Regions from separate parts of the Lentzea sp. NPDC005914 genome, predicted to be linked through region 1. Evidence: riboswitches for the same ligand, from Rfam matches in the RefSeq annotation. Region 1 holds a riboswitch; each other region holds the start of a gene.
The links. A riboswitch is a leader RNA that binds a small molecule or an ion and turns the genes downstream of it on or off. The one in region 1 is predicted to bind glycine.
Positions count from the first base shown of each region.

Region 2: it holds a riboswitch for glycine, as region 1 does, so the genes downstream of both, gcvT (glycine cleavage system aminomethyltransferase GcvT) here and gcvH (glycine cleavage system protein GcvH) in region 1, are expected to answer to the same signal.
Region 3: it holds a riboswitch for glycine, as region 1 does, so the genes downstream of both, gcvP (aminomethyl-transferring glycine dehydrogenase) here and gcvH (glycine cleavage system protein GcvH) in region 1, are expected to answer to the same signal.

Region 1 is NZ_JBEXVQ010000014.1:8,627-18,675, reverse strand. Features, by position in the region: gene ald (alanine dehydrogenase) at 1-679, opposite strand, end outside; gene ABZ345_RS20650 (alpha-L-fucosidase) at 784-3,027, opposite strand; glycine riboswitch at 3,192-3,284, shown strand; gene gcvH (glycine cleavage system protein GcvH) at 3,347-3,727, shown strand; gene ABZ345_RS20640 (L-serine ammonia-lyase) at 3,759-5,123, shown strand; gene ABZ345_RS20635 (cytochrome P450) at 5,197-6,087, shown strand; gene ABZ345_RS20630 (helix-turn-helix domain-containing protein) at 6,091-6,447, opposite strand; gene ABZ345_RS20625 (TROVE domain-containing protein) at 6,535-8,124, opposite strand; gene ABZ345_RS20620 (VTT domain-containing protein) at 8,627-9,277, opposite strand; gene ABZ345_RS20615 (hypothetical protein) at 9,349-9,753, shown strand; gene ABZ345_RS20610 (AarF/UbiB family protein) at 9,802-10,049, opposite strand, start outside.
Region 2 is NZ_JBEXVQ010000022.1:137,458-147,506, reverse strand. Features, by position in the region: gene ABZ345_RS28875 (3-hydroxyacyl-CoA dehydrogenase NAD-binding domain-containing protein) at 1-1,590, opposite strand, end outside; gene ABZ345_RS28870 (acetyl-CoA C-acetyltransferase) at 1,594-2,796, opposite strand; gene ABZ345_RS28865 (GNAT family N-acetyltransferase) at 2,852-3,286, opposite strand; gene ABZ345_RS28860 (acyl-CoA dehydrogenase family protein) at 3,394-4,530, shown strand; gene ABZ345_RS28855 (CaiB/BaiF CoA-transferase family protein) at 4,527-5,666, shown strand; gene ABZ345_RS28850 (hypothetical protein) at 5,984-6,181, shown strand; gene ABZ345_RS28845 (helix-turn-helix transcriptional regulator) at 6,346-6,840, shown strand; gene ABZ345_RS28840 (hypothetical protein) at 6,956-7,288, shown strand; gene ABZ345_RS28835 (DUF3817 domain-containing protein) at 7,303-7,605, shown strand; glycine riboswitch at 7,651-7,741, shown strand; glycine riboswitch at 7,742-7,833, shown strand; gene gcvT (glycine cleavage system aminomethyltransferase GcvT) at 7,930-9,024, shown strand; gene glyA (serine hydroxymethyltransferase) at 9,038-10,049, shown strand, end outside.
Region 3 is NZ_JBEXVQ010000017.1:154,961-165,009, reverse strand. Features, by position in the region: gene ABZ345_RS24625 (nucleotide disphospho-sugar-binding domain-containing protein) at 1-166, shown strand, start outside; gene ABZ345_RS24620 (aldo/keto reductase) at 153-971, opposite strand; gene ABZ345_RS24615 (YafY family protein) at 959-1,930, opposite strand; gene ABZ345_RS24610 (DUF3224 domain-containing protein) at 1,980-2,357, shown strand; gene ABZ345_RS24605 (maleylpyruvate isomerase family mycothiol-dependent enzyme) at 2,360-3,019, shown strand; gene ABZ345_RS24600 (class I SAM-dependent methyltransferase) at 3,024-3,635, shown strand; gene ABZ345_RS24595 (hypothetical protein) at 3,648-3,830, shown strand; gene ABZ345_RS24590 (hypothetical protein) at 3,827-4,903, opposite strand; gene gcvP (aminomethyl-transferring glycine dehydrogenase) at 5,039-7,930, opposite strand; glycine riboswitch at 8,080-8,175, opposite strand; gene ABZ345_RS24580 (MerR family transcriptional regulator) at 8,250-8,816, opposite strand; gene ABZ345_RS24575 (bifunctional nuclease family protein) at 9,147-9,620, opposite strand; gene ABZ345_RS24570 (MerR family transcriptional regulator) at 9,772-10,049, opposite strand, start outside.

The DNA.
Region 1 (10,049 bases):
GCTCGATCGCGAACGAGTTGGACGCCAGCGTGCGCAGCCGGCCCTGGAACTGGGCGTCGATCTGGCGCAGGCGGTCGACGTTGGTGTCGAGGATCTGCACGTCCGCGCCCATGCCGACGGCGATGGTGGCGGCGTTGATGCCCGCCACGCCGCCGCCGATCACGACCACGCGGGCCGGGGCGACACCGGGGACGCCGCCGGGCAGCACGCCGCGGCCGCCGGAGGGCTTCATCAGGGAGAACGCGCCGACCTGCGGGGCCAGGCGGCCCGCGACCTCGGACATCGGGGCCAGCAGCGGCAGCGAACGGTTCGGGAGCTGCACGGTCTCGTAGGCGATGGCCGTGGTGCCGGACGCCAGCAGGGCCTCGGTCAGCGGCTTGTCGGCGGCGAGGTGCAGGTACGTGAAGAGGGTCTGACCGGAGCGCAGACGCGGGTACTCGACCGCGATCGGCTCCTTGACCTTGAGGACCAGGTCGCCCTCGGCCCACACGTCGTCGGCGGACGCGAGGATCTTGGCGCCGGCCGCGAGGTACTCCTCGTCGGTGATGGCCGAGCCCAGTCCGGCGCCCTGCTCGACGAAGACGTCGTGGCCGCGGCTGGTCAGTTCGTGCGCACCGGCAGGGGTGAGAGCGACGCGGTACTCGTGGTTCTTGATCTCGCGGGGAACTGCGATCCGCACGATGACTCCTCCGTTCGGGCTGGCCTCTGTCTCACAATGTGAGGCAGTCGGAAGGTCATGTCACCGTGCGGATCGCACTATCCGGTCACTGTCCGGTTGTTCTGCTAGGACAAAGCGGCCTTGAACACCCATGCGTGCCGGCCAACGCCCTGTGGCACGTCGACCACCAGTTTTCCACCCGATCGGGTCCATTTCAGGGGCCTGTCATGACCCAGCAACGTGATCTTGTCGCCGTCCTTGAGCGGCACTGGAGCGTCGACCACGAGCTGTGACCCCGGCTGGACCAACGAGGTGATGTAGAACGCTTCGTTCGGCTTCACCGTGAACCGCAGGTCACCTTGCTGAGCCATCCGCGACCAGTACGTCGTGCCGTAGATCGACTCGCCGTTGGTGCGCAGCCACGCCCCCGTCTCACGCAGTCGCTGCTGCATGATCTCGGGGATCGAGCCGTCCGCGCGCGGGCCGATGTCCAGCAGGAAGTTGCCGTTCTTGGACGTCGTGTCGACGAGCGTGTGGATCACCTCGTCCGCGGTCATGTACATCGAGTCCGGCGTCGCCCGGTTCCACCCGTACGAACGCGGGTCCAGGCCGCGCGAGGCCTCCCACTTCTTCACCACGGTGTTCGGGTACGTCGCGTACTCCGGCGTCGTGTAGTCGTGGGTCGGGATGCCGCACCGGTCGTCGACCGTCACGTCCTTGGGCACGGCCCGGTTCTTGGCCTTGTTGAAGTAGTCCGCCATCACGCGCCGCGAGTCGTTCGCACCACCGATGTCGCACCAGATGACGTCGGGGTCGTACCCGTCGACCAGTTCGGTCATCTGCGGCCCCTGGTAGTCCTTCACGAAGTCGCGCCCGGCCTGATAGCCGGTGTAGGGCTCGGCAGCGCCCGTGTACGGGTTCCGCGGAGCGTGACCGGTCCACGGGCTGTCCGGGTTGAACCACTCCGGCATCGAGAAGTAGAGCCCGTTCTTCAGGCCAGGCGTGTACTTCCGCGACGCGTCGAACAGTTCCTTCACCAGGTCGCGACGAGGACCGAGATCAACGGAGTCGCGGCCGGACACCTTCGAGTCCCACAACGCGAAACCCTCGTGGTGCTTGGAGGTCAGCACGTAGTACTTCGCGCCGGCCTCTTCGAAGAGCTTCACCCACTCGCGAGGGTCGAACTTCGAGGCCGTGAACTGCTGGATGAACTGGTCGTACGAGAAGTCCTTCCCGTACGTCGCCGCGTGGTAGGCGTTCACCGCGTTGTTCGGGTCCTGCATCCACTGCCAGTACCACTCCGCGTACTGCTCACCGGGCGGCGACCAGGCGGGCACCGAGTAGAGCCCCCAGTGGATGAAGATCCCGAACTTGGCGTCGTCGAACCAGTACGGCGACTCGTGGGCGGCCAGCGAGGCGTCGTTCGCCTGGTAGTCCGCGACACCCAGCGTGAACCTGGCGTTCTGCGACGCCGAGGCCTTCGCGGAGGAAGCGACGACCTTCCCGTCGAACGTGCCGGTCCGGTACGCGTGGATGCCGATCCGCACGCGAGCTTCCTCACCGGGCGCGAGCCGCTTCACCAGCGCCGGCTGCAGCGTCACCAGACCCAGCCCCTCGGCGCGCACCCAGATGTTCGAGACCCACTGGTCGCCGAGGTTCACGACGGTGGCCTCGACGGTCTGCCCGCCCAGCCGGGGCAGCTTGGTCGTGCTGCGCGCGGCACGGACCGCGAGCACCGAGCCCTTGGCCACCGGCTGCAACGACAGCGCGAACACGTGCAGCGAGGACTTGCCCTCCACCGCCGGGTTCGTGACCGGCAGCGTGACCCCGACCGCCTCCTTCTGAGGATCCGCCCAGACCTGGGAGGTCCCGATCGACACGGGGTGCTGGTCGGTGCCACCGGGCGAGTAGCGGAACGGCGCGGAGATCGGACCACTGCCCGCGTACCAGTCCGGTCCGCTCACGGCACCTGTCGTGGTCGATCCGTCCGCGTAGTGCACGGTGGCGGTCCCGCCGGCCGCCCCGTACGAGGACGCCACGAGGAAGTGCAGAGTCAGGTAGCGCCCGTGCGGCAGGTCGATCCGCTGCCCCAGCGCGACCGCGTTGTTGTTCTTGGCCTGTGAATTTCCCGGGAAGAGGTACGGCACTCCATCGGCGTTGACCTGCCCGGACGGCAGCCCCTCCGCAGGGAACGCGTAGCCGGAACCGTCGAAGTTGCCGGTCCGGTCCGACGCGGTGTCGATGCCGTCGTTGTCGAAGTACTGGGTGAGGGGAACTGTGATCGGAGCTGGTGCCTCCGCAGCCGATGCAGCGGGGACAGGGGTAAGGACCAGCGAGGCGAGCAGCGCGGCGATGAACGCTTTCCTCATGAGACCTCCGATGTCTGCCTCACCACACCATGGCAGCGCTCTCGCCGATGTCAACCATCTCGCGTTGACACTTGGCGGGGGACGCACATAGCGTTCGCCTGGTCTCGAAGGACTCAAAACTGAACATCGGCCGTGGTGTCCTCTGGTCCAACCAGGGCGGCACCGAAACCCGAGCGGGAGAGACCTCGACGAAGCAGTCGAGGCGCCGAAGGGGCAAGCTCCCGCACACTCTCAGGCAGCAAGACCGCTCGGGGTAGGCAACTCTGCACGGCGGAGGGGGTAGTCACCTGACCGAGCCGTCCCAGCCAGAGGAGTCGCCGTGGAGTTCCCCGAGAACCTGCTCTACACCGTCGAGCACGAGTGGGTCGACTGGACGCCGGGTACCCAGGACCCGCTGACCTGCGGAATCACCTCCTACGCCGCGGACGCCCTCGGTGACATCGTCTTCGTCCAGCTTCCCGAGGTCGGCGCCAAGGTCGTCTCGAACGCCGTCTGCGGCGAGCTCGAGTCCACCAAGTCGGTCAGCGACCTGTTCTCCCCGGTGACCGGCGAGGTGATCGAGGTCAACGGCGCGGTCGTGGACGACCCGGCCGTCATCAACAACGACCCGTACGGCGCCGGCTGGCTGTTCAGGGTGCGGGTCGAGTCCGCGGAGAACCTGCTCACGGCGGCCAAGTACGCCGAGCTCACCACAGACTGACGTGCCGAACCCCACCGCGAAGGACTGATCAGTGGCGATCAGCGTTTTCGACCTCTTCTCCGTCGGCATCGGACCGTCCAGCTCCCACACGGTCGGTCCGATGCGCGCCGCTGCGATGTTCGTCGAGAAGCTCGGGGCACGGGTGTCCGAAGTGGACCGCGTGCACGTCGAGCTCTTCGGCTCGCTCGGTGCGACCGGGCACGGCCACGGCAGCCCCAAGGCCGTGTTCCTGGGCCTCGAAGGCAACCTCCCCGAGGAAGTCGACCCAACGATCGCGGCCGCCCGTGTCGAGGAGATCGTCACCGGCCGACGCCTGAAGCTCGGCGGTGCGCACGAGATCGACTTCGTGCACGACCGCGACCTCGTCATGCACCGCCGCAAGTCGCTTCCGTTGCACCCCAACGGGATGAGCTTCGAGGCGTACAAGGGTGACGAGTCCGTCGAGCACGCCGTCTACTACTCGATCGGCGGCGGCTTCGTCGTCGACGAGAACGCTTCGGGCACGGACCGGATCAAGCCGGACACCACCCCGCTGCCGCACCCGTTCCTGACCGGCGACCAGCTGCTCGCGCGGTGCCGGGAGACGGGCATGTCGATCAGCGAGATCATGATGGCCAACGAGCTGTCGTGGCGGACCGAAGACGAGATCCGCCAAGGACTTCTGCACATCTGGCACGTGATGCAGGAGTGCGTCGAGCGCGGCTGCACCGAGCACGGCGTCCTGCCCGGCGGCCTCAAGGTCCGCCGTCGCGCCGCCGAGATGCGCAAGCGTCTGGAGGGCGAGCACTTCGTCACGGACCCGTTGCGGGTCATGGACTGGGTGACGCTCTTCGCGTTGGCGGTCAACGAGGAGAACGCGGCGGGCGGCCGTGTCGTCACCGCACCGACCAACGGCGCGGCCGGCATCGTGCCCGCGGTCCTGCACTACTACACGAGGTTCGTGCCGGGAGCCAACGACGACGGCGTCGTCAGGTTCCTGCTCACGGCGGCCGCGATCGGCGTGCTGTTCAAGGAGAACGCCTCGATCTCCGGTGCCGAGGTCGGCTGCCAGGGCGAGGTCGGCTCGGCGTGTTCGATGGCCGCCGGCGGTCTCGCCGAGGTCCTCGGCGGCACCCCGGAACAGGTCGAGAACGCGGCCGAGATCGCCATGGAGCACAACCTGGGCCTCACCTGCGACCCGATCGGCGGCCTGGTGCAGATCCCGTGCATCGAACGCAACGCCGTCGCGTCGATCAAGGCGATCACCGCGGTGCGCATGGCGTTGCGCGGCGACGGCTCGCACTTCGTGTCGCTGGACAAGGTCATCAAGACCATGCGCGACACCGGCAAGGACATGTCGGTGAAGTACAAGGAGACCGCGCGCGGCGGCCTTGCCGTGAACGTCATCGAGTGTTAGTCGAACCGGGCGTACGTCTCAATTGCCCCATGGGTACTTTCGAGACGTCCGCCCGGTGTCACACTCGGACTTTGTGGCCATCGCCTACGATCCGCTGAACTCGCTGCACCTCGCGAACCCGTACCCGCTCTTCGTGCACCTGAGAGCGTCCGAACCGGTGTTCTTCAGCGAGGAGAACGGCTACTGGGTCGTCAGCCGGTACGAGAACGTCGTGGAAGTGCTGAGAGATCCGAGCTTCGTCGCGCGGTCCCACAACCTCGATCCCCAGGTGCGCAAAGCACTTCAGGCCACCTTCTCGCCCCGCCGCATGACCGAGCTGGAACCGCTGGTCCGCGACTACGCCGACCGGCTCATCGACGGCTTCCCCGGCCTCGGCTACGGCGACTTCGTGCAGCTGTTCGCCGACCCGTTCCCCGCGATGGTGATGCGCCTCGCGATCGGAACCCTGTCACCGGAAGAGCAGAAACCGCTGGCGGACTTCGACATGACGGTCAACGTGCTGGCGCTCGGCATGCGCTCGCTGCTCGCCGGCCGTCGCGAGCCCTGGATCGGCATCGTCGACGATCCCGCCACGATCCCGTCCGTCATCGAGGAGCTGCTGCGCTACGAAGGCCCGATCGTGAGCCTTTTCCGTTACGCCACCGAGAACGCGGAGATCGGGGGACATCCGGTACCGGCGGGGGCTCAGGTGCAGTTGCTGCTGGCGGCGGCGAACCGCGACGAGGCCGTCTACCACTGCCCGGAGTCGTTCGACCCGTCCCGGCAGATGCCGACGGTCCACCTGTCGCTGGGGGCCGGTGCGCACTTCTGCGTCGGCGCGCCCCTCGCCCGGATGCAAACCCGCGTGGCCCTGGAGCAACTGTCGTCCCGGTTGCCGGGACTGCGGCTCGCGCCGGGCCAGGAGGTCACGTTCCGGCCGGACCTGCGCACCCGCGTGCCGGCCGGTTTGATCGTGGAGTGGTGAGCCCTAGTTGCGGGCGTCGTACGCGCGCTGCGCCTCGAGCACGTCCGGCATGCGCGCCTCGAGCAGGAGGATCAGCGACAGCAACCGCTCCGCCGTCTCGCGGCCGAGCGGCGTGAGGCTGTAGTCGACGCGCGGCGGGTTCGTCGGCTGCGCGTCGCGGTGCACCAGCCCGTCCCGCTCCAGCGCGTGCAGCGTCTGGGACAGCATCTTCTCGCTGACCCCGTCGACCCGGCGGCGCAGCTCGTTGAACCGCAGCGGACCGTTGAGGAGCGCGCTCATCGTGAGGCTGCCCCACTTGCCGGTCACGTGCTCCAGCGTCGGACGTGACGGGCACGCCTTGGCGAACACGTTGTACTCCATGCGGCCCAGGATACCTGGTAGCAGCGCTTACGAAAAGAAAGTGTGAGGTTTTGAGGGCCCGCACACGGGATGTGTGCGGGCCCTCACTCAGAACGGCCAGTCGGCGTTCTGACCTGCTTCGAGCAGCGGAACCATCCGGAAGGTCGCGTCCGTCAGGCCGCCGAACTCGTGCCTGTTGGCCTTGCCGGTCGCGTACGCCGCGTTCTGGTACCCGCCCAGGTTGAAGCCGTAGATCGGTACGTGCCGCGGCACGGCCTCCGAGACGCCCTGGCCCCAGTGGCCGCCCATCGTCTGCATGTCCGAGACGATGAACACGCGATCGTGACCCCGGTAGCTGCGCTGCAGCGACCCGGCGATGTCGGTGCCGTGCCCGACCTCGCCGATCCGCTTCAGGAACTGGTCGACCGTGCGGATCACGGACGCCCCGCACGCGATGTCGTGCCGGAACGTGCCGTCCGCGAAGCCGACCACGTCGACCTGCTCACCCTTGGCTCCCAGTGCGACGCCGAACACCGCCGCGGCCTTGGCCGGGGTGACCTTCGACTTCGCCGAGATCGTGCCGTGGGTCATCGACGCCGAGGTGTCGACGAGGATCAGCGACCGGCCCGGCAGTGCGGGCAGGTTGCGCAGCGACGCCTGCAACGCCTGGTCCAGGGCGTGGCCCCAGCGCAGGCTCGGCGCCGCCTCGTACGCCGACAGGAACCGGAACGGGAACTGCCGCGAGCGTGCGACCTGGCCGGGGTCGGCCAGCCGTGCCGCGACAGCCGCCGCGACGTCGTCGGACATCCCGGCCTCGTCGAAGTTCCTGAGGTTGCGGAGAAGCGCCATGTACCCCATCGACGGCGCGAGCGCCTCCCACACCTCGCGAGTCAGCGGACCCTGCAGCCACCCGGCCACGGCCTCCCACGTCATCCCGGCGCGCCGGAGCACGTCCACCGCGTCCGGACGCTCGAAGAGCGCCCGCCGCTGCTCGACCGGCCACGCCATGAGCTCACGACGTGCCGCGACCACGCGCAGCTGCTCCGGAACCGCGACGTCACCGTCACGGCGCCGGTCCAGCAAGTACCCGAACAGCGCGCCCTGCCAGTCGGCGGCGGGCGAGGGGTGCACGAGGTTCAGCACGTCGGCCATGCGGAAGCCGCGGGCGTCGCTGTCCCACTTGAGGACGGCGCGCTCGTCGTAGAGCCGCTTGACGGCGTCGGCGATACCGCGCTTGACCGGCTTCGGCACGCGCCGGCCGTTCGTGCCGGTCCAGTAGGCGAGCAGTTCGCCCGGCTCGTCGGCGCGCAGCAGCACGGAGTCGATCACGGCACGGTTGGTCACGCCCGCGTCCGAGGGGTCGAGGAGCCGCGCGAGCACGAACTCGGCCGCGCCGACGAGTGACGCGGTGCGCATGTTCGCCTCGCCGCGCAGCCACTTCAGCAGGCGCGCGGTCCACTCGGGATCCGTGAGTGCGGCCTTGTGGACGAGGCTCGCGAACCGGGTGTCGCGCTGACCGCCGGACTCGTAGAAGGTGTGCTCGCCGCCCATGTTCGACACGGCGAGCAGGAACAGCTCGGACTTGGTGTCGCGGGCGTAACCGTCGCCGCCCTCGTAGGTGAGAGCGGTCGGTGCCGGCGCCGTGGCGACCGGGCTGGTGCCCGCCGGACGTGCGCGGAAAATGTTGAACTTCGCCATCGGCTCTTCCCCCTCAGGACAAAAGAAAGGGGAGCCCACAAGCCTCACACGTGTCCGAGATCAAGGTCGCGGAAGGTACACAGCTGCTCTGCCAGACTGAGCTACAGCCGCAATGGCTGGCAGGATTCGAACCTGCGACCCGCCCATTTCAGATGGAAGTAACCCTCTGCTTCGCACCGGACACATGTGAAGTTGTGCGCTCCCGAGATCAATCCGCAGAAGGTTTTGATGCCTTGTCAGGGCATTTCCGTGAAAGGGAAGTAACCCTCTGCTTCGCACCGGGTGCGATATCTATGCAACCACACCGCGCCAGCGATTTAGTTCCGGCTGATGTGGAGTTGTGGGGCGCCCGAGATCAAGTCGCGGAAGGTGACGTGCTCACCGAAGTGAGCGAGACCGGCCGAGGCCGGCCTCAGGAGTTGAACCTGAGTGATCACCGGAAGTAACCCTCCGCTACGCACCGGGCGCACACTCATACAACCACACCGCGCCAGCGATTTTCCTAGGGCGCCGCCTTCACAAGACGGCGCAGCAGGTAGAACAGCCCGACGGTCAACAGGAAACCGACCGCGCTGATCATCACGATCTGCTCGACGGTGTCCGCCTGTGAGCCCGCGAACACGTAGGCGGCACAAATCGGGACGGTGCCGACGAGCGTGTACAACATGAAGGTCCGGAACGACACCCGTGACACCCCGGCGGACACGGACACGGTTTCGGCCATCATCGGAATGCCGCGTGCCACCCCGAAGAACCAGGGCCCGAACTGGCGGCCCCAGCGGCGCATTTCCGTTAGTTCCTCAATGGTTACAACGCGGCGAACCAACCACGGACCGGCAAAGCGTCCGAGCGCGTATCCTGCGGCAGAGGAACCCAGGGACCCGACGATCGCGAGTGCCAGCCCGAAGGGCAGGCCGAGTGCCGTTCCCGCCAGCACGATGAGCGGAGTGGACGGCACGGGCAGCAGCACGTCCACGACCAGCAGGGCGAAGATCGCCACCGCCGCCCACAGCGGGTCGATGCCGCGTACCCACGTCACGACTCCTTCGAAGTCGATGAGGTCGAGTGCCTCGAACACGATCCAGCTCAGCAGCACGAAGCCGAGCACGACGAACGGTATCCACTTCCACCGCACGCCCGTCTCATAACTCATCGGGTGATGGTCGCCCACCTCGATGCGCCGGACAATCCGCCAGTGGCGCAGGTTCCGTGAAGGAGACACACATGAGTGACGACCTCGTGCCGTTTCTCGGCCACTGGGTGCTCGATCCGGCGCGTTCCGCGTACACCGGCGGCACCCCGCCCAGAAGCGGCCACTACGACCTGCGCCTGGACGGCGACAGGCTGGTCGTCAGCATCGAGGGCGTGCTGGGGTCGGGTGATCCCATCCGCACCGGGTACACATTGGACCTGTGGCAGGACACGCCGATGAGCGTCGGTCACGTGGACCGCGTGCGCACGGTCGTCGAGCCGCGAATGTTCTGCACCATCGCCTACGCGGGCTCGCAAGCGGTTGCGCGGGCGTGGCGGATCCTCGGCAACCTCAACGAGATGACGATCGTCCAGTCCGCACCGGACGCGTTCGGCGTGTGGCGCGACGACGTGTCCGTGTACCGCAGGCAGTTCTAGGTGCTGTCGTGTCGTTCCAGCAGCGCCACGTCTTGAGCAGGCAGTTCGTCAAGGACGTGGCCGGAACACCGTCACCACGACACGCAGCCCCAGCAGCACGCTGATGATCAGCAGGTTGTAGCCGAACACCTGGTACAGCCCGATGTCCGGAATGACCTGCGGCCCACCGGACGAACCGAGCAGCAGCACCGCCATCACACCGGCGGTCGCGCCCAGGGCCGTCAGCATCACCTGGTGCAGCAGCCCCGTCAGGAACGATCGGTCGCGCTCGTCGGCGAACAGGCGCATCGACATGC
Region 2 (10,049 bases), on a different contig from region 1:
GTCGGCGAGCGTCTGGTCGTGGATCTTCAGCTGCAGCGACAGCGTCACCTCGTCCGACACCGCCAGCGGGCCGACCGCCATGCCCGCCTTGCGAGCGACGTTCTCGATCAACGCCGGGGCGACGCCCTCGGCCAGCATCGAGATCGCCTCGATCACGTACGTGCCGAACGTGCGCGAGGTGTAGAAGCCGCGCGAGTCGTTGACCACGATGGGCGTCTTGCCGATCTGCCGCACGTAGTCCACTGCCCGCTGCAACGTCTCCTCGGACGTCTTCTCGCCGCGGATGATCTCGACGAGCCGCATCTTCGGCACTGGCGAGAAGAAGTGCAGTCCGATGAACCGCTCGGCGTCCGGCACCGCGGTGGCGAGCCCGGTGATCGGCAGCGTCGAGGTGTTGGACGCGATCACCGCGTCAGGCAGTGCTGCGGACTCCGCGGCGCCCAGGACCTTGTTCTTCAGCTCGCGGTTCTCGAACACCGCCTCGATGATCAGGTCGCAGCCCGCGAGGTCGTCGTCGGAGTCGGTCGCGGTGATGCCGGGAAGGTCTCCAGCGCCCTTCTGGGCCGCTTCGAGGGTCACGTCCTTCAGGACGACCTCGATACCGGCTTTCGCTGACACCTCGGCGATTCCAGCGCCCATCATGCCCGCGCCGAGCACGCCCAGCTTGGCCACGCGCTTGCCGGACGACGACGCGCGGCCGTTGACCTCGTTGAGGTTGAACCAGAACGCCGTGATCATGTTCTTGGAGACCTGACCGGCGGCCAGTTCCACGAAGTAGCGGCCCTCGATCTTCAGCGCCGTGTCGAAGTCGACGTAGGCACCCTCGACCGCCGCCGCCATGATCTTCTCGGGCGCAGGGTACGCGCCGTGGGACTTCTTGCGCAGCACCGCGGGCGCCGCGCCCAGGAGCCCGTAGCTGTTGGGGTCACCGAACTTCAGGTCCGGCACCCCGGCACCCTGCACGTCCCACGGCTGGACCGGCGCCGGGTTCGCCGCGATCCACGCGCGGGCTTCGGAGAGAAGCTCCTCGCGCGAGGACGCCAGCTGGTGCACGAGACCGGCCTGCAGCGCGCGTTCCGGACGAAGCTGCTTGCCCTCCATGAGCAACGGCAACGCCTTCTGCACGCCCAGCAGCCGCACCATGCGCGTGACGCCACCGCCGCCGGGCAGCAGACCCAGAGTGGCCTCGGGCAGGCCGATGCGGATGCTGTCGTCGTTCAGCACGATCCGGCGGTGCGCGGCCAGCGCGATCTCGAACCCGCCACCCAGCGCGGAGCCGTTGATCGCCGCGACGACCGGCTTGCCGAGCTTCTCCAGCCGCCGCAGCTGCGACTTGAGCTCCTCGACGCCTTCCAGCGCCTGGGAAGCGTTCTCCGGCGTGACCGCGATCAGCACGTTCAGGTCGCCACCGGCGAAGAACGTCTTCTTGGCCGACGTGATGATCACACCGGTGATCTCGTCACCTTCGAGCCTGGTGACGGCGTCGCCCATCAGCTCCTGGTACTCGGTGTTCATCACGTTGGCGGAGCCGGACATGTCCATCGTCAGGGTGACGATGCCGTCGGAGTCCTTGTCGTAGTGGAAAGGCATCCCTCAGACCCTCTCGATGATCGTCGCGATACCCATGCCGCCGCCCACGCACAGCGTGGCGAGGCCGCGGCGCAGGTCCCGGCGCTCCAGCTCGTCCAGCAGCGTGCCGAGGATCATGCAGCCGGTCGCGCCGAGCGGGTGGCCCAGCGCGATCGCGCCGCCGTTGACGTTGACCTTGTCCTCGGAGACCCCCATGTCCCGCACGAACTTCAGCACCACGGACGAGAACGCCTCGTTGACCTCGAACAGGTCGATGTCCTCGACCGACAGGCCGGCCTTGTCCAACGCCTTGCGCGCGGACGGCGCCGGCCCGGTCAGCATGATCGTCGGCTCGGTTCCCACCACCGCAACCGAAACGATCCGGGCACGCGGCGTCAGACCGAGCGAACGCCCGGCGGCCTCGGAGCCGATCAGCATCGCCGCGGCGCCGTCGACGATCTGCGACGAGTTGCCCGGCGTGTGCACGTGGTTGATGCGCTCGACGGTGGGGTAACGGTCGATCGCCACGGTGTCGTAGCCGAGGTCGCCGTGGAACTGGAAGCTCGGCTTCAGCCGGCCCAGAGATTCCACAGTGGACTCAGGGCGGATCGTCTCGTCCTCCTTCAGCACCACGGTGCCGTTCTGGTCGACCACCGGCACCACGGACCGCTCGAAGAAGCCGTTCTTCTGCGCCTCGAAGGCAAGCGCGTGCGACCGCGCGGCCCACCCGTCGACGTCCGTGCGCGAGAAGCCCTCCAGCGTCGCGATCAGGTCGGCCGACACGCCCTGCGGCACGAACGACAGGTCGAAGTTCGTCCCGGGGTCGATCGCCCACGCGCCACCGTCGGACCCCATCGGCACGCGCGACATCGACTCGACGCCGCCCGCGACGACCAGGTCCTCGAACCCGGAGGCGACCTTGGCGGCCGCGAGGTTCACCGACTCCAGGCCGGACGCGCAGAACCGGTTGAGCTGCACACCCGCCGGGCGCTGGTCCCATCCCGCGGCCAGCACGGCCGTGCGGGCGATGTCACCGCCCTGCTCGCCGAGCGGTGACACCACGCCGAACACGACGTCGTCCACCGCGGAGGTGTCGAGGGAGTTGCGTTCGGACAGCGCGCGCAGCACCCCGGCGGCGAGAGCGACGGGCTTGACGCTGTGCAGCGACCCGCGCTTCCCCTTGCCGCGCGGCGTGCGCACCGCGTCGAAGATCAAGGCTTCGCTCATGCCACCACGCTAGGCCCGGCCTCTCAAGCTGGCCATGACCGTGAAGGGTGACCGATTAGCTCACCCGGAACTCCATGTGCTCCGGCTCGTCGGAATCCACGAACCCCAGCCGCTCGTAGAGCCGCCGAGCAGGCAGGTTGTCGTCGTACACCTGCAGCCGCACGAGCGTCCAGCCCTCTGCTGCCGCCTCCGCCAGCACAGCCCTGACCAGCGCTTCTCCGACACCTCGGCCGCGGTGGGAGGGCCGCACCCACATCGAGTACAGGTACAGGCCGCTCGGCTTGCCGAAGGCACCGACGAGGCCGGCGGGATCCGGATCGAGCGCGACCAGCCGCGGGCCGTCTTCCAGCGTGCGGCGCCAGTCGGCCTCGGTGAACGCCTCCTCGCGGGCGAGCGTCGACCCGAACCCGCCGGGATCCGCGCCCAGCGCCTCCAACCGGACGTCCCGCCAGAGCTCCCAGTCGTCCGGCGTGACCTGGTGGATCTGCATATCGAGCAGTCTGGACGACGAGGGTGGGAATTTCGCTCACTTTTTCGGGCGACGGCCTGGCGCGGCGGTCATGGCGTGGATCACGGCCGGGTGGTTTCGTGGAACGCATGGCAGAGCGTCGATCGCGGTGGATGGACAGCGACCTGGACCAGTTGCGCCAGCTCGCCCGCACGTTCATGGAGAAGGAGGTCGTGCCGCACCAGGAACGCTTCGCCGAGCAGAAGCAGGTCGACCGCGACCTGTGGCGTCGCGCGGGTGACGTGGGGCTGCTGTGCCTGAGCATCCCCGAGGAGTACGGGGGCGGCGGCGGCACGTTCGCACACGAGGCCGTGCTGCTCGAGGAACAGGCGCGCGCCGGTGACAGCGCCTGGGGCAACAGCGTCCACAGCGGGATCGTCGCCCACTACCTCAACTCCTACGGGTCCGAGGAGCAGAAGCGGCGCTGGCTGCCCAAGCTCGCGTCCGGCGAGTACGTCGGCGCGATCGCCATGACCGAACCCGGCGCGGGCTCCGACCTGCAGGGCATCCGCACGAGGGCTCTCCGCGACGGTGACGAGTACGTCATCAACGGCTCGAAGACGTTCATCACGAACGGCGTGCACGCCGACCTGGTGATCGTGGTGGCCAAGACCGACCCCGCCCAGGGCGCCCAGGGCATCTCGCTGATCGTCGTGGAGAACGACATCCGGCGCGGCCGCGTGCTCGACAAGGTCGGCATGAAGGGGCAGGACACCGCCGAGCTGTTCTTCGACGACGTGCGCGTGCCCGTCGCGAACCTGCTGGGCGACCAGGAGGGCCTCGGGTTCGTGCAGCTCATGCACCAGCTGCCGCAGGAACGCCTGATCATCGGCGTCTGCTCGGTCGCGGGCATCGAGGCGGCCGTCGACGTGACGCTGAAGTACGTGAAGGAGCGCACGGCGTTCGGCAAGGAGCTGATGAAGTTCCAGAACACCCGGTTCAAGCTCGCCGAGTGCGCCACCGAGGCGGCCGTGACCAGGGCGTTCATCGACGAGTGCATCGACAAGCACCTGCGCGGCGAGCTGGACGTGCCGACGGCGGCGATGGCGAAGTGGTGGGCCAGCGACCGGCTGGGCAAGGTCGTCGACGAGTGCGTGCAGCTGTTCGGCGGCTACGGCTACATGAACGAGTACCCGATCGCACGTGCCTGGTCCGACGCCCGCGTGCAGCGGATCTTCGGCGGCACGAACGAGATCATGAAGGAAATCATCGCGAGGTCCTTGTGACTGCTACATCGAGGACAGGACCTCTGGCAGGACTTCGCGTGGTCGAGCTCGCCGGTCTCGCGCCCGCGCCGTTCGGCTGCATGGTGCTCGCGGACCTCGGCGCGGACGTGATCCAGGTGCACAAGCCCGGCAGTCACCCGACGGTCCCCGGCGACTTCCTGACCCGCAACCGGCGCTCAGTCGCGATCGACACCCGCAAGCCCGAGGGTGCCGAGCTGGTTCTTCGGTTGGTCGAACAGTCGGACGTGCTGGTCGAGGGCTTCCGGCCGGGCGTCACCGAGCGGCTGGGCATCGGTCCGGCGCAGTGCCTCGCCCGCAATCCGCGCCTTGTATATGGACGCATGACCGGCTGGGGGCAGGACGGGCCCCTGTCCGACCGTGCCGGGCACGACATCAACTACATCGCCGTCGCGGGCGCTTTGGAGCCTCTCGGACGCGCAGGCGGGCCACCGTCGTTCCCGATCAACCTGCTCGGCGACTTCGGCGGGGGAGGGCTGCTGCTGGCTCTCGGCGTGCTCGCGGCGCTGTACGAACGGGAGCGCTCCGGACGTGGCCAGGTCGTGGATGCCGCGATGGTCGACGGGGCGGCGTTGCTGACGACGTTCCTGCACGGGATGCGCAACGCGGGCATGTGGTCCGGCGGGCGCGGCGAGAACATGCTCGACGGTGGCGTGCCGTTCTACGACGTCTACGAGGCCGCGGACGGGCAGTTCGTGGCCATCGGCGCGCTGGAGGAGAAGTTCTACGCCGACCTGGTGCGCGTGCTGGGCCTGGAGGACGCACCGACGCGCAACGACCCGGCGAACTGGCCTGACCTGCGGGAACGAATCGCGGCGGCGGTGAAGACGCGGACGCGGGACGAGTGGGCTGACCTCGCGCGGGACACCGACGCGTGCCTGGCGCCGGTGCTGACGCCCGCCGAAGCGGCGCGGCACCCGTACAACGCGGCGCGGGCGACGTTCGTCGACGTCTCCGGTTCGCCGCACCCGGCGCCGGCTCCTCGCTTCGACCGGACTCCGGCGTCGGTTCCGACGCCTCCGGTAACGACCGGGATGAACACCGGGGAAGTGCTTGCCGACATAGGTGTGGCGGACGCCCGAATTATGGAACTGCGCCGGGCAGGAGTTATTGGATGAATGCTCGCGTGCGCATTAATAAGGACACGACGGGGTGACAGAGCGTGATGCCGTCGGTTCGGCATCCGGGTGAGGCTCGGTTCAACATGTCTGGTCCACGCTGTGGGATGCGAGGGAGTCCGTGTTCACCTCGTGCCCAGGACATCGGCGCTGCTGAGGCCTCTCTTTAGCCGCCATTCGGGTGACATTCCCCGTCAGCAGGCGTGCGTGGCCGGTGGATCCTGGGGGCAGTTGGGCGTGGTCGTTGTTCATCAGCCGGGTGAATGAGGGACCATGTCGGGTGACACGGGCGGTCTGCCGCCTCACCTGTGAGCGAGATGGACGGAGAGGTACCTGTGAACCTCAAGAAGGTGCTAGTGCTGGCGGTCGTCGCGCTGGTGCTGTTCCTCCTGATCACCCGGCCCGAGGAGTCCGCAGGCGCGGTCCAGACGCTCCTCGGCTGGCTGAGGCAGGGCGCGGAGTCGATCATCACCTTCATCAGGAGCCTCTTCGGGACGGCGACGCCTGTCGCCTAGTGACTCTCGGTGATCCTCGGCCATCTGCGTTGGACCGGATGGGTGGAAAGAGGCCAATCACGCACTGGTAACGGGTGTTCTGGGGATTCAGGGTCTGGCGATTGTCAGACCTACCGAATACCTTCCGCTGCAATGGCCGATCCCCGACCGACGAGGAGGCACATATGGTCGAGGACTCCGGGGTCCACGAGCTGTTGCAGCAGTGGGCGGCTGAACGGTCTGATGACGCAGAGATGCAGGAGGTGAACCGGATCAAGAACGCGTGGCTCGCTGAGGCTCCCCCCTCGGCGCCAGGCATCCCCGCACAGCGGGGCGGCAGGGGCGGGCCCTCGCGTGGCTTGGTCAAGGTCGACTCGGCGGATCCGGCCTACGTGGCCGCGATGCGCAAGCGGGCGCCGGAGGCACCCGAGGCACTGCTCGCCGCCGCGGCGAGCTACTGGCAGCTGGTTGGCGATGTCGCCGAGGCCGAGCAGTGGTGGGACGCGGGCATCAGCCCGTTGGACCAGCGCGCGCTCGACTATCGCGCGGCGGGTCTGAGCCCTGCCGACCTCGGGCGGCGCCTGGGACCGATGACGGTTCTCCAGCACCTTCGCCGCGGTTCCGCCGCAGCCTGGTGTGTCGCACGTCTGCAGAGGCAGCGCCGGGACGGCGTGGCGTAGTAGAGGGAACGGGCTGTCGGAGGCGGCAGCCCTGTATCCATGCGTTCCAAGTAGTGTGGAGGCCGTGCGCGGCCTCCTTACACCCCAGCGAGTGTTGATCGGGTTTGCCTGTCTGGTGGCCCTGATCGCCTGTTGCGGGCTCGCGTACTGGCAGTGGCAGCGCTTCGAGTCCGCCAGCGGCACGTTCCAGAATCTCGGTTACGTGCTCCAGTGGCCGCTCTTCGGCCTCTTCCCGGCCTTCATGGTGTGGCGTTTCCGCCGTTTGGCGCGCCAGCGTCGTGACGAGGTTCTCTCCGCACCGGAGCCGGTTGCGGCCGCCGCGAAGCCGATGACTACCGTTGACGCCGTCAAACCCGCGCCTGTCGAGCACTTCGACGATCCTGAAGACGCGGAGCTCGCGGCCTACAACCGCATGCTCGCGGACCTCAACGCGCGGGACGGTCGTTGAGCGAAGGCGGGCTGATGAAGGGTGCGTTGACCCGGTTCCGGGTCATGGCTTACGTGGTCGGTGTCTTCCTGCTGCTCCTGTGCGTGGCGATGGTGCTCAAGTACGCCGCGGACATGGGTCAGTTCATGAAGGTCGTCGGGCCGATCCACGGCTTTCTCTACGCCATTTACCTGGTCATTTCCGTCGACCTGGCGCTGAAGCTGCGCTGGTCGATCAAGGGCACCGCCCTCGTGCTGCTCGCCGGGACGATCCCGTTCCTGTCGTTCTGGGCTGAGCGCAAGGTGGTCGAGAAGACTGCGCAGGGCGTGCCGCTGTGACGTTTGGCCTGCTAGCGTCTGGGGCTACCAACTGAACACGGCCGTCGATGTCGCGCGGGAGAGCTCACTTGAGTGTGAGCGCCGAAGGAGCAACTCCTCCCCGGAATCTCTCAGGTACAGGTACCGCACGACGAAGGCAACTCTGAAAAGCAGGCCCATCGGCCTCGCCCACGGTGCAAGTCGCGTGCTGCGCGGCGAAGCTCTCAGGCTCATGACAGAGGGGGAGGCTCGCTCTGGTGAGGAGTCTCCGATGGACCGTGTCATTCTTCTGTTGCCTCAGCCGGCCCAGGCCGGCTCTTCGGCGCACCCTGGAGGAGCGTTCTGATGTCCCGCCTCACGCCTCTGAACGCCGAGCACGAGCAGCTCGGCGCGATGTTCACCGACTTCGCGGGCTGGCGGATGCCGCTGCGCTACTCCAGCGAGCTCGCCGAGCACCACGCGGTGCGCACCACCGCGGGCCTGTTCGACCTCACGCACATGGGTGAGATCGTGCTGACCGGACCCCAGGCCGGCGAGGCGCTCGACTACGCGCTGGTCGGCCACATCTCGGCGCTGGCCGTCGGCAAGGCTCGCTACACGATGATCACGCAGGCCGACGGCGGCGTGATCGATGACCTGATCGTGTACAGGTTGGGCGACGAGGAGTTCATGGTCGTCGCCAACGCCTCCAACGCCGCTGTGGTGGCTGACGCTCTGGTCGAGCGCGCCGCCGGGTTCGACACCGTCGTCACCGACAAGTCGACCGACTACGCGTTGATCGCGATCCAGGGCCCGAAGTCGGTCGAGATCCTGTCCGGACTCACCGACACCGACCTGTCGGCCGTGAAGTACTACGCCTCCTACCCGTCCACCGTGGCAGGTGTCGACGCGCTGCTCGCCCGCACCGGGTACACGGGCGAGGAGGGCTTCGAGCTCTTCGTGGCGCCGTCCGACGCCTCGGCCGTCTGGGCCGCGCTGCTGGAGGCGGGCGAGGCGCACGAGCTCAAGCCGTGCGGTCTCGGCTGCCGCGACACGTTGCGTCTCGAAGCCGGAATGCCCTTGTACGGCAACGAGCTGACCACGTCGCTGACGCCGTACCACGCTGGTCTCGGCCGCGTCGTGAAGCTCGACAAGCCGGGCGACTTCGTGGGCCGCGACGCGCTGACGAAGGTCTCGGAGTCCGATGTGGACTCGGTCCTGGTCGGACTGAAGACCCCCGAGCGCCGCGCCCCGCGGCACGGTTACGCGGTGCTGAACGGCGACGAGGTCGTCGGCGAGGTCACGTCGGGCGCGCTGTCGCCGACGCTCGGCTACTCGGTCGCCATGGCGTACGTGACTCGGGCCAGTGCCGAACCCGGCACCCCTCTGCTGGTGGACGTCCGCGGCAAGAAGCAGCCGGTCGAGGTCGTCGCACTTCCGTTCTACAAGCGCGCCAAGTAGGGAGATCTTCCAGATGTCCGACCAGTTCAACGCCTCCCTCGCGGAGTACGACCCCGAGGTCGCCGAGGCCGTCGCGGCCGAGCTGGCGCGCCAGCAGGGCACTCTCGAGATGATCGCCTCGGAGAACTTCACGCCCGTCTCGGTGCTGCAGGCACAGGGTTCGGTGCTGACCAACAAGTACGCCGAGGGCTACCCCGGCCGCCGCTACTACGGCGGCTGCGAGCACGTCGACGTCGTCGAGCGCCTGGCCATCGAGCGCATCAAGTCGTTGTTCGGCGCCGGTTTCGCCAACGTCCAGCCGCACTCGGGCGCGCAGGCCAACGCCGCCGCGATGTTCGCGCTGCTGCAGCCCGGCGACACGATCCTCGGCCTCGACCTCGCGCACGGCGGTCACCTCACGCACGGCATGCGCATCAACTTCTCCGGCAAGCTCTACAACGTCGTGCCGTACCACGTGTCCGACTCGGACGGCCGCGTCGACATGGCCGAGGTCGAGCGCCTGGCGCAGGAGCACCGCCCGAAGCTGATCGTCGCCGGCTGGTCCGCGTACCCGCGCCAGCTGGACTTCGCCGAGTTCCGCCGCATCGCGGACTCGGTCGAGGCCTACCTGATGGTCGACATGGCGCACTTCGCGGGCCTCGTCGCCGCGGGCCTGCACCCGTCGCCCGTGCCCCACGCGCACGTGACGACGACCACGACCCACAAGACCCTGGGCGGTCCCCGTGGCGGTGTGATCCTCTCGAACGAGGCGGACATCGCCAAGAAGATCAACTCCGCGGTCTTCCCCGGCCAGCAGGGCGGCCCGCTGGAGCACGTGATCGCCGCCAAGGCCGTGGCGTTCAAGCACGCCGCCTCGCCGGAGTTCGCCGACCGCCAGCGCCGCACGCTGGAAGGCTCGAAGATCCTGGCCGAGCGCCTGTCACAGCCGGACGTGGCCGCCGCGGGCGTGAAGGTCCTCACCGGCGGCACGGACGTCCACCTGGTCCTCGTCGACCTGGTGAACTCCGAGCTCGACGGCAAGCAGG
Region 3 (10,049 bases), on a different contig from region 1:
CGGAATCACCCGCAGGAAACCGAAGAACCTGCGAAGAGCGGTCGATCAGGTGCTGGAGGAGCCGCGCCACCGAGAGAGCGCCCAGACGCTGGGGCGGCAGATCAAGGCGGCCGGTGGCGCGGCCAGGGCGGCGGACATGACCGAGGAGCTGGTCAAACGACGTTGAAGCGGTCGGGATCGGGGCCGGTGCGGGTGCCGTTGTCGAGCTCGGCGATCACGGTCATGTCGTCCTGGGCCAGCTCGAAGTCGAAGATGTCGATGTTCTCCTTGATCCGGTACGGCGTGACGGACTTCGGGATCACTACGTTGCCGAGCTGGACGTGCCAGCGCAGCACGATCTGAGCAGGGGTCTTGGCGTACTTCTCGGCGAGGCCGGTGATGTCGGGGTCGCGGAGCAGCGCGCTCTGCGCCTGCGCCAGCGGCGACCACGCCTCGGTGACGATGCGGTGGGTCACGTGGACCTTGCGCATCTCTTCCTGCTGCAGCAACGGGTGCAGCTCGATCTGGTTCACCGCCGGGGTGGTCGGGAACTCGTCGAACAGCCGCTGCAGGTGTCGCGTCTGGAAGTTCGAGACGCCGATCGCACGAACCCGGCCGTCGGCGTAGAGCTGCTCCAACGCACGCCAGGTCTCCGCGTAGAGGTCCCGGGACGGAACCGGCCAGTGGATGAGGTAGAGGTCGAGCACGTCACGACGCAGGCGGGCCATGCTCGCGTCGAACGCGCGCAGCGTCGAGTCGTAGCCCTGGTCGGAGTTCCACAGCTTGGTCGTGATGAACAGGTCGGGGACGCCCGCGGTGGCGTCGCCCACCCCGGACTCGTTGCGGTAGGCGGCCGCCGTGTCGATGCTGCGGTAGCCGGCTTCGATCGCGGTCGTGACCGCACCGGCCACCTGGTCCTCCGGCACCTGGAAGACACCGAAGCCGAGTTGAGGGATCCGTACTCCGTTGTTCAACGAGATCAGCGGAACCATGCGGGTAGCTTGGCATCGTTGTAGACGTCCTGCATCGCCTTGATCGTGGCGATGATTTCGTGTCTCAACTCGTTTGGAGCGATCACCTCGGCGTCGGCGCCGAATTTGAGCAGGTCAGCGACGGCGTGCCGGGTCGACTCGGTGGGGAAACCGAACTCCTGCCCCGGTTCTGGAGCCAGCTGCCTGATCACGCGGGCCTGGTGGCCGCTGAGCAGGTACTGGGACTTGTCGAGGCCTGCTCGCGTCATGCGGACCGTGATGCGCTCGCCGTACATGCGCGCCTCGAACTGCTCGGACCACTCGGACCAGAACCGCGCCAGGTCGAAGTCCGCGGGACGCTCGAACCCCTCATCCAAAGCCTGGAGCGCCAGCACTCGGGAGACGCGGTAGGTACGTCCGCTGCCGACGAAGTACCAGGTGCCCGCCTTCAGGACCAGCCCGTACGGGTCGACCTCGCGCTGCACGGTCTGGTTGCCCCAGCGCTGGTAGGTCATCCGCACGCGGCGCTGCTCCCAGACGGCGTCGGCGATCGTGGCGAGGTGCTCGGTGGGTTCGTCGCCGCGGAACCACGTCGGGGTGTCGAGGTGGAAGCGCTGGCGGATCTGCTCGGCCCGCGACCGCAGCTCGGTCGGGAGCGCGGCCAGAAGCTTGAGCTGGGCCGCGGCGGCGAACTCCTTGAGGCCCAGCTCCTCAGCAGGGCCGGGTAGCCCGGCGAGGAACAGCGACTGGGCCTCGGAGCTGGTCAGGCCGGTCAGGCGGGTGCGGTAGCCGTCGATCAGCTGGTAGCCGCCGGTGGGACCGCGGTCGGCGTAGATCGGGATGCCGGCCGCGCTCAGGGCGTCGATGTCGCGGTAGATGGTGCGAGGCGAGACCTCGAGCTCCGAAGCCAGCTCGTCCGCCGTCATCCGTCCCCTCGACTGGAGGAGCAGGAGGACCTGGATGAGCCGGCTGGACTTCATGCACTAAACCTGACACGAACTGTCAGGATCTGCCAGCAGAGTGGTCGACATGAAGGCAACCGGAACCATCGCAGTGAAGAGCTGGGACGAGAACACCTGGGACGGCCGTCCCTACAAAGAGGTCGAGGGACGCAAGCTGACCGAGGCGCACGTCCAGTTCGCCTACACGGGCGACGTCATCGGCATCGGCAGCTGCCGGTACCTCATGTCGTACGGCGACGACGTGGCGTGGACGACCGCTCTCGAGGAGATCGTGAGCGACGAGGGCACGCTGGTGCTGCGGCACGTCGGCGCGTACCGGACCGCAGTCGAGGGCACGATCGAGATCCTGGACGGCACCGGCGCCTACGCGGGGGCGCGAGGTGCGGCAACGGTCGACTGGGCGGAGGATGGCAGCGGCACCTACACCCTGGAGTACGAGGTCTGAACATGACCAACGCCCCCATTTACGACGCGACCAAGCAGCGGATCACCGAGCTGGTGCAGGACTCCGATCCGCAGACGCCCGTGGCGGCGACCCCGGGCTGGTCGGTCAAGGACGTGGTGGCGCATCTGGCCGGCGGTCTGCGGGATTTCGTGGACCGCCGGTTCGACGGCGTCGAGTCCGGCGAGTGGGGCGAGCGGCAGGTCCGCGACCGCCGCGACAACTCTCTCGAGGACGCGTTCGCCGAGTGGGAGGCGAACCGGTCGCTGGCCGAGCCGCTGTTCGACACCCCGATGGGGTCCGTGCTGATCGCCGAGGTCGTGCAGCACGAGCACGATCTCCGTGCGGCGCTGGGGGTTCCCGGCGACCGCGACGGCCTCGCGGTCCGGGCGGCGTTGACGAAACCGTTGCAGCAGCTGGATCAGCGGATGCGGGACAACGAGGTGCCGGCGCTGAGGATCACGCTGGAGCACGGCGACCGGGTGCTCGGGCACGGCGAGCCGGAGGGGACGTTGCGGACGACGTCGTTCGAGCTGATGCGGGCGATCGGCGGGCGGCGCACGGTGGACCAGATCAAGTCGCTGGACTGGGACGGGGACCCGGACATCTGGATCGCGGCGCTGGCGTTGTTCGGGCGGCACCGGCCGGAGCCGTTCAGAGAGTAGCTTGATCGTCGTGAACGACTGGCTGGCGGACACCCGGGACTCGTACGACACGGTGGCGGTCAGCTACGCCGACCAGACGCGTGACCTGCTGGACGGGCTGCCCCATCTGCGGGCGGCGCTGCGGTTGTTCGCCGAACTGGTCGACGGGCCGGTCGCGGACGTCGGGTGCGGACCTGGCGAGGTCACCGCGGTGCTGCACGACCTCGGGGTGGACGTGTTCGGGATCGACCTCTCCCCCGCGATGATCGAACTGGCGCGGCGCAACCACCCCGGGCCGCGGTTCGAGGTGGGGTCGATGACCGAGCCGCTGCCCACCACGGTCAGTGGGGTGATCGCGTGGTGGTCGTTGATCCACATTCCCGACGACCAGGTGCCCGTGGTGTTCGGGCACTTCCACCGGGCCTTGAAGCCGAACGGGTTGGTGCAGCTGGGGTTCCACGTCGGCGACGAGGCGCGGTTGAAGACGCAGGGGTACGGCGGGCACCCGATGCGGGTGCACGTTCACCTGCGGCCACCTGAGCGGGTGGCGCAGTGGCTGCGGGACGCGGGGTTCGCCGTCGAGGCGCAGTGGTTGCTGGGCACGGACCAGGCTGTCCTGTTCGCCCGGCGGCAGTGAGACGATCTGCGCGTGTCAGATGAGCAGACCTGCCAGCGGTGCGGCGAGGCCGTGGAGCTGGAGCGCGAAGACTACGAGCTGTTCGAGCGCATGCATCCCGAGTGCTTCCACTTCGCGTTCGAGCACGACCTGAACAAGCCCGGCCTCAGCGTGGACGAGGACTGCGGCGACCCCGCCTGCCCTGCCGCGCCCTAGACGCCGATCACCCGGTGCTCGACCAGCGCCGCCATCGCCTCCACGACGGGGCAGCGCTCCAGTTCGGCGAGGTCTTCCAGGCCCCTCGCCGTCCGGAGCCCGAGGCGCAACGTGGACGCGGCCAGCGGGGTCTGGGACTGCCAGCCGTGGAACCGGTCGAGCGGGACCTCCCACAGCCCTGCCGCGTCCTCGATGCGGCCGTCCAGCAACGCTCGTGCGCCCGAGCCGATGGCGGGCCAGCGGTGCAGCTCCACGACCAGCTGGGCCGGGGTCAGCGACTGGAGCTCGTCACACCGGGCGAACGGGTGCTCCGGTGCCGCCGGCAGCAGCTCCCAGTCGACGGACGGCCGCGAGCCCTGGATGAAGTTGGCGGCCAGGTCCGTCGCCTCGAACAGCCCGGTCGCGTAGCTGTTGAACGAGGAACGGTCGTGGAACGGCACCTCCTCCCACAGCACGCCCAGCCTGCTGTTGACCGGCGAGTGCCTGGCACCACGCACGAACAACGACTTCTCGGCGTGGTGCAGCACGGCCACGGCCACGAGCGCACCGAGCGGCACGAGAGACGGCTCGCCTGACTCGTCGTGGTGCTGGGCGGCGAGAACGGCCTGGTACGCGAGGCGGTCGGCAGGGCCTTGCAGGTGGTGTGCCAGCTCGTGGGCGATGACGAACCGCAGGCCGTGCGTCGCGATGAGGCTGGCCGTGTGCTGCTGGAACGGCTCCAGGTCGATCGGCAGCGTCTGCACGCGGCCGGACGAGCGCTCGACCCGGCTGGTGAAGCGCAGCACGGCGGCGAGCAGGGCGGTGTCGAACGACCGGCGCCGCCACCGCAGGCGCTTCAGGAACAGGCTCGGCCGCGCCACGGACAGCGCCAGATGCCTGCTGTAGACCGGGATCAGGGCCAGCACGGCCTCGGAGACCCGGATCAGCGCGGAGCCGTCCGGGTAGCTCGTCGAACCGGCCGACGGGGTGTCGCCCGATGTCAGGGTGACCGACCGGAGCCGTTTGCGGTCGTGGCCTGCCTCGGCCATCGCCTCGACGACCGAGTCCTTGATCTCGTGGGCGGTCTCCGCCATCGTTCGCACGTTCGATCAGTCGGAAGTTGATCAGAGAGCGTTACGAACTTTCGTTGTACCACAACGTTTCCACGTGACCCGGCCCGAAAACGCCGAAGGGGCGCACCCCCGAGTGCGCCCCTTCGGAGTACCGGATCAGCTGCCGTACGCCGAGAGCGGCGGGCAGGAGCAGACCAGGTTGCGGTCGCCCTTGGCGCCGTCGATGCGGCGGACCGGCGGCCAGATCTTCGGAGCACCGGTACCGGCCGGGTAGACGGCCTCCTCGCGGGTGTACGGGTGGTTCCACTCGCCGACGGTCACGCACGCGGCGGTGTGCGGGGCGTTGCGCAGCGGGTTGTCCTCGACGGACCACTCGCCGGCGCCGACGCGGTCGATCTCGCGCTTGATGGCGATCATGGCGTCGATGAACCTGTCGATCTCGGCCAGGTCCTCGGACTCGGTCGGCTCGACCATCAGCGTGCCGGCGACGGGGAACGACATCGTCGGCGCGTGCAGGCCGTAATCCGCGAGGCGCTTGGCCACGTCGTCCACCGTCACGCCGGTCGCCTTGGTGATCGGACGCAGGTCGAGGATGCACTCGTGGGCCACGAAGCCGCCCTCACCCGTGTAGAGCACCGGGTAGTGCTCGTCCAACCGCCGGGCAACGTAGTTCGCGGCGGCCACGGCGGTCAGGGTCGCGCGGCGCAGGCCGTCGCCGCCCATCATGCGCACGTACGCCCACGAGATCGGCAGGATCGACGCGGAACCCCAGGGGGCCGCGCTGATCGGCCCGACACCCGTGGCGGGACCGGCGGTGGGCTGCAGCGGGTGGTTCGGCAGGAACGGCGCGAGGTGCGAGCGGACGCCGATCGGGCCGACGCCGGGGCCGCCACCGCCGTGCGGGATGCAGAACGTCTTGTGCAGGTTCAGGTGCGAGACGTCCGAGCCGAACTTCCCGTAGCGCGCCAAGCCGATCAACGCGTTGAGGTTCGCGCCGTCGACGTACACCTGGCCGCCCGCGTCGTGGACCAGGCCGCAGACCTCGCTGACCGTGTCCTCGTACACGCCGTGCGTGGACGGGTAGGTGATCATGATCGCGGCGAGGTCGTCCGCGTGTTCGGCGACCGTCGAACGCAGGTGGCCCATGTCGATGTTGCCCTTGTCGTCGCACTTCACGACGACGACGCGCATACCGGCCATGACGGCGGACGCGGCGTTCGTGCCGTGCGCGGACGACGGGATCAGGCAGACGTCACGGTCGGCGTTGCCGTTCGCGCGGTGGTACGCGCGGATCGCGAGCAGACCCGCGAACTCGCCCTGCGAACCGGCGTTGGGCTGCAACGACACCGCGTCGTAGCCGGTGACCTCGGCGAGCCACGCCTCCAGGTCGGAGACGATCTTCAGCAGTCCGGCGGCGTCCTCGACGGGCGCGAACGGGTGCAGCGTCGAGAACTCCGGCCACGTGATGGACTCCATCTCCGCGGTCGCGTTCAGCTTCATCGTGCAGGAGCCGAGCGGGATCATGCTGCGGTCCAGCGCGACGTCCTTGTCGGACAACGCACGCAGGTAACGCAGCAGCGCGGTCTCGGAGCGGTGGGCGTGGAAGACCGGGTGGGTCAGGTAGTCCGACGTGCGGCGCAGGTCGGCCGGGATGCCGTCCGCGGTGTCGGCGTCGATGGCGTCCACATCGGATCCAGTGACACCGAAGGCTTCCCACACCGCGACGAGGTGCGCGCGCGTCGTCTTCTCGTCGCAAGCGATTGCCACGACGTCGGCGTCGACCAGACGCAGGTTGATGCCGAACGAACGCGCCTTCTCGACAACAGAAGCGGCCTGGCCCTCGACACGAACCTGGACGGTGTCGAAGAACTCGCCGTGCACGACGTCCAGGCCGGCCTCGCACAGGCCGGTGGCGAGCACGGTGGCCATGCGGTGCACACGGGTCGCGATCGCGCGCAGGCCATCGGGACCGTGGTAGACGGCGTACATGGACGCGATCACGGCCAGCAGCACCTGCGCGGTGCAGATGTTCGACGTGGCCTTCTCGCGGCGGATGTGCTGCTCACGAGTCTGCAGCGCGAGGCGGTAGGCCAGCGAGCCGTCGGAGTCGACCGAGACGCCCACGAGACGGCCGGGCAGCTGACGCTCCAGGCCGGACCGGACCGCCATGTAGCCGGCGTGCGGGCCACCGAACCCGATCGGCACACCGAAGCGCTGCGTGGTGCCGACGACGACGTCCGCGCCGATCTCACCCGGCGCGCGCAGCAACGTGAGGGAGAGCAGGTCCGCGACGACGACGGCCTGCGCGCCCGCGTCGTGGATCTCCTCGATGAGGGCCTTCTGGTCGCGCACCACACCGGACGCGCCGGGGTACGAGAGCAGCACGCCGTAGAAGTCGCCGCCCAGGCCGAGCCCCTCGATGCCCTGCGACAGGTCGGCGACCACGATCTCGATGCCCAGCGGCTCGGCGCGCGTCTCGATGACGGCCAGCGTCTGCGGCAACGTGTCGGCGTCGACGACGAACTTGTTCGACTTGGAGCGACCGGCGCGGCGCACCAGGGTCATCGCCTCGGCGGCGGCGGTCGACTCGTCCAGCATGGACGCGTTCGCCACCGGCAGGCCGGTCAGGTCGCCGACCATGGTCTGGAAGTTCAGCAGCGCCTCGAGACGGCCCTGGGAGATCTCCGGCTGGTACGGCGTGTAGGCCGTGTACCAGGCGGGCGACTCCAGCACGTTGCGCAGGATGACGCCCGGCGTGACGGTGTCGTAGTAGCCGAGACCGATCATCTGCGTCATCGGCCGGTTCTGGGAAGCCAGCTCACGAAGCTCGGCCAGCGCCTCGGTCTCGGTCGCCGGAGCCGGCAGGTCGAGCACGAGGTCGCGCTCGTGAATGGACGACGGCACCGCGTGCTGCGCCAGCTCCTCCAGCGATCCGACGCCGATGACGTCGAGGATGCGCGCGAGCTCCGCCGGGCGCGGGCCGACGTGGCGGTCGGCGAACGGGGTGCCGTGCTCGAGAGCGGCGAGCGGAATGCGGTCCTGCGTCATCAAACGCCTCCGGGGGCTGCGGGCACACGTGTCCTGGTGCCCTCCCCGCTCTGTCCGTACCCGTCACGGGCGCCTGAGAGGTTCACCCCGGTGTGACATGGGGCTTTCACCGTCGGCGGGACCCTTGCGGGTCCACTTTCCAGAGGCGTCTCGCTCACGCGGTCCTGGATGCCTGAGAGGTTCCCGGGGAGGGACTTGCTCCTTCGGCGCCGGGCTCGAAACCCGGTCTCTCCCGCCTGAGTTCAGCGACTACCCGCGAAGAATACCCGCAGGCAGCCCACGTAGTCGCTACGGGCGCGACCAATGTCTCAACCGAACTTCAGCCCGTCGCGCGCTCCCGGCGCCTGCGCGTCAGCTCGTCCTCGGTCATGGGAGCGATCTCCACCCCGTCGGCCCGCTCGGCCGGGAACTCGTGAATCGTCCCCGAGATCTCCCGCATGGCACCGGAAACCGCGATCCCGAACACGCCCTGACCGCCCTGCAGCAGATCCACGACCTCTTCCGGCGAGGTGCACTCGTAGACGGTCGTCCCGTCCGAGAAGAGCGTGATCTTCGCCAGGTCCTGCACGCCGCGGCGCCGCAGGTGGTCGACCGCGACCCGGATGTTCTGCAACGAGACCCCGGTGTCCAGCAACCGCTTCACGACCTTCAGAACCAGGATGTCCTTGAAGGAGTACAACCGCTGACTTCCGGACCCGTGAGCCATCCGTATCGTCGGAGCGACGAGTCCGGTCCTGGCCCAGTAGTCGAGCTGCCGGTATGTGATGCCCGCGATCTGACACGCCGCGGGACCCCGGTAGCCGACGAGTTCGTCCGGCAGCGAGGAGTCCGGGAACAGCTCACCCTGCTGCCCGGATTCGGCCCGCACGGGCGCTTCCTCGACCACGCCTGCCTCCCCTCGGAACGGCCACGAAACTCATGGCCGTCAAGCCGCCGCGTCAGCTCACGCAAACCGGCGACGTCCACTCGAGTTCGACGGTAAGACCGCTCAGAGGGCAGGTCAACGCGACGCGCGGGGAGGATCGACCCTCAACCTGAGGTGGAGAGTCACACCGTCACCCGATGCGGGACGTTCAGGTGACGTTTAGTGATCGTTTAGCGAGCAAATCGAGCGGAAAGTAGCCCAAAAGAGCGACACACCAAGGCGCTACGACGGTTCCAAACGAGACAGACAGCGACACAACGCAAAACTCAGCTGTCGGCGCCCCTGGTGTGCCTACGTGTCCGCTCCGCGGAAGTCCTCCGGCGAGACCGAGTCGAGGAACTCGCGGAACTTCTCGACCTCGTCCTCCTGCTCGTCGGGGATGATCAGGCCGGCCTCGGCCAGCACCGACTCCTCGGCGTGGATCGGCACACCGACGCGCAACGCCAGCGCCACCGAGTCCGAGGGCCGCGCGGAGACCCGCACGTCGCCGTCGAACACGAGCTCGGCGAAGAAGGTGCCCTCCTGCAGGTCCGTGATCCGGACCTGTTCGAGGTTGCGACCCAGCGCCCCGATGACGTCCTTGAGCAGGTCGTGCGTCAACGGACGGGCCGGACGAACACCCTGCTGTTCGAGTGCGATGGCCGTGGCCTCGACGGAGCCGATCCAGATCGGCAGGTACCGCTCGCCCTCGGTTTCGCGCAGAAGAAGGATCGGCTGGTTCTGGGGCAGCTCCACCCGCACGCCGACGACACGCATCTCGCTCATCGGGCCTCGCCTCCCTCTATGTCGTTCGGGAGTACCCGGTTTCACACCCGAGCATCCCCCGGCGTACGTCTTCGACGCTACCCGCCAAGCGGGCCGTGTGCTCAATTGTTGCGGGCAGATCGTGATCAAGACTGCACTGCCGCCGGACAGATCACGATTGCCGCAAGCCCGCTCTTACCAACAACGTGTGCAACGAGGTGAACAGGTCAGCCAATTCCCGGACCGTCTCGGGATCTGAGAACGACTTCAGCGCAACCACCTCGTGGTCCGCCGCAGCGCGAACCGCGCGCAGGTGCTCGCGCTCGACGCCGAGTCCGGTCATCGTCCGGATCGTGCGGAGCGCGGTGATGTCCTCGGCGGTGAAACGGCCGTGGGGACCGGCGCGCAACAGACCGTCGCGCTCCAGCTGGGACAGCTGTTCAGCGCCGA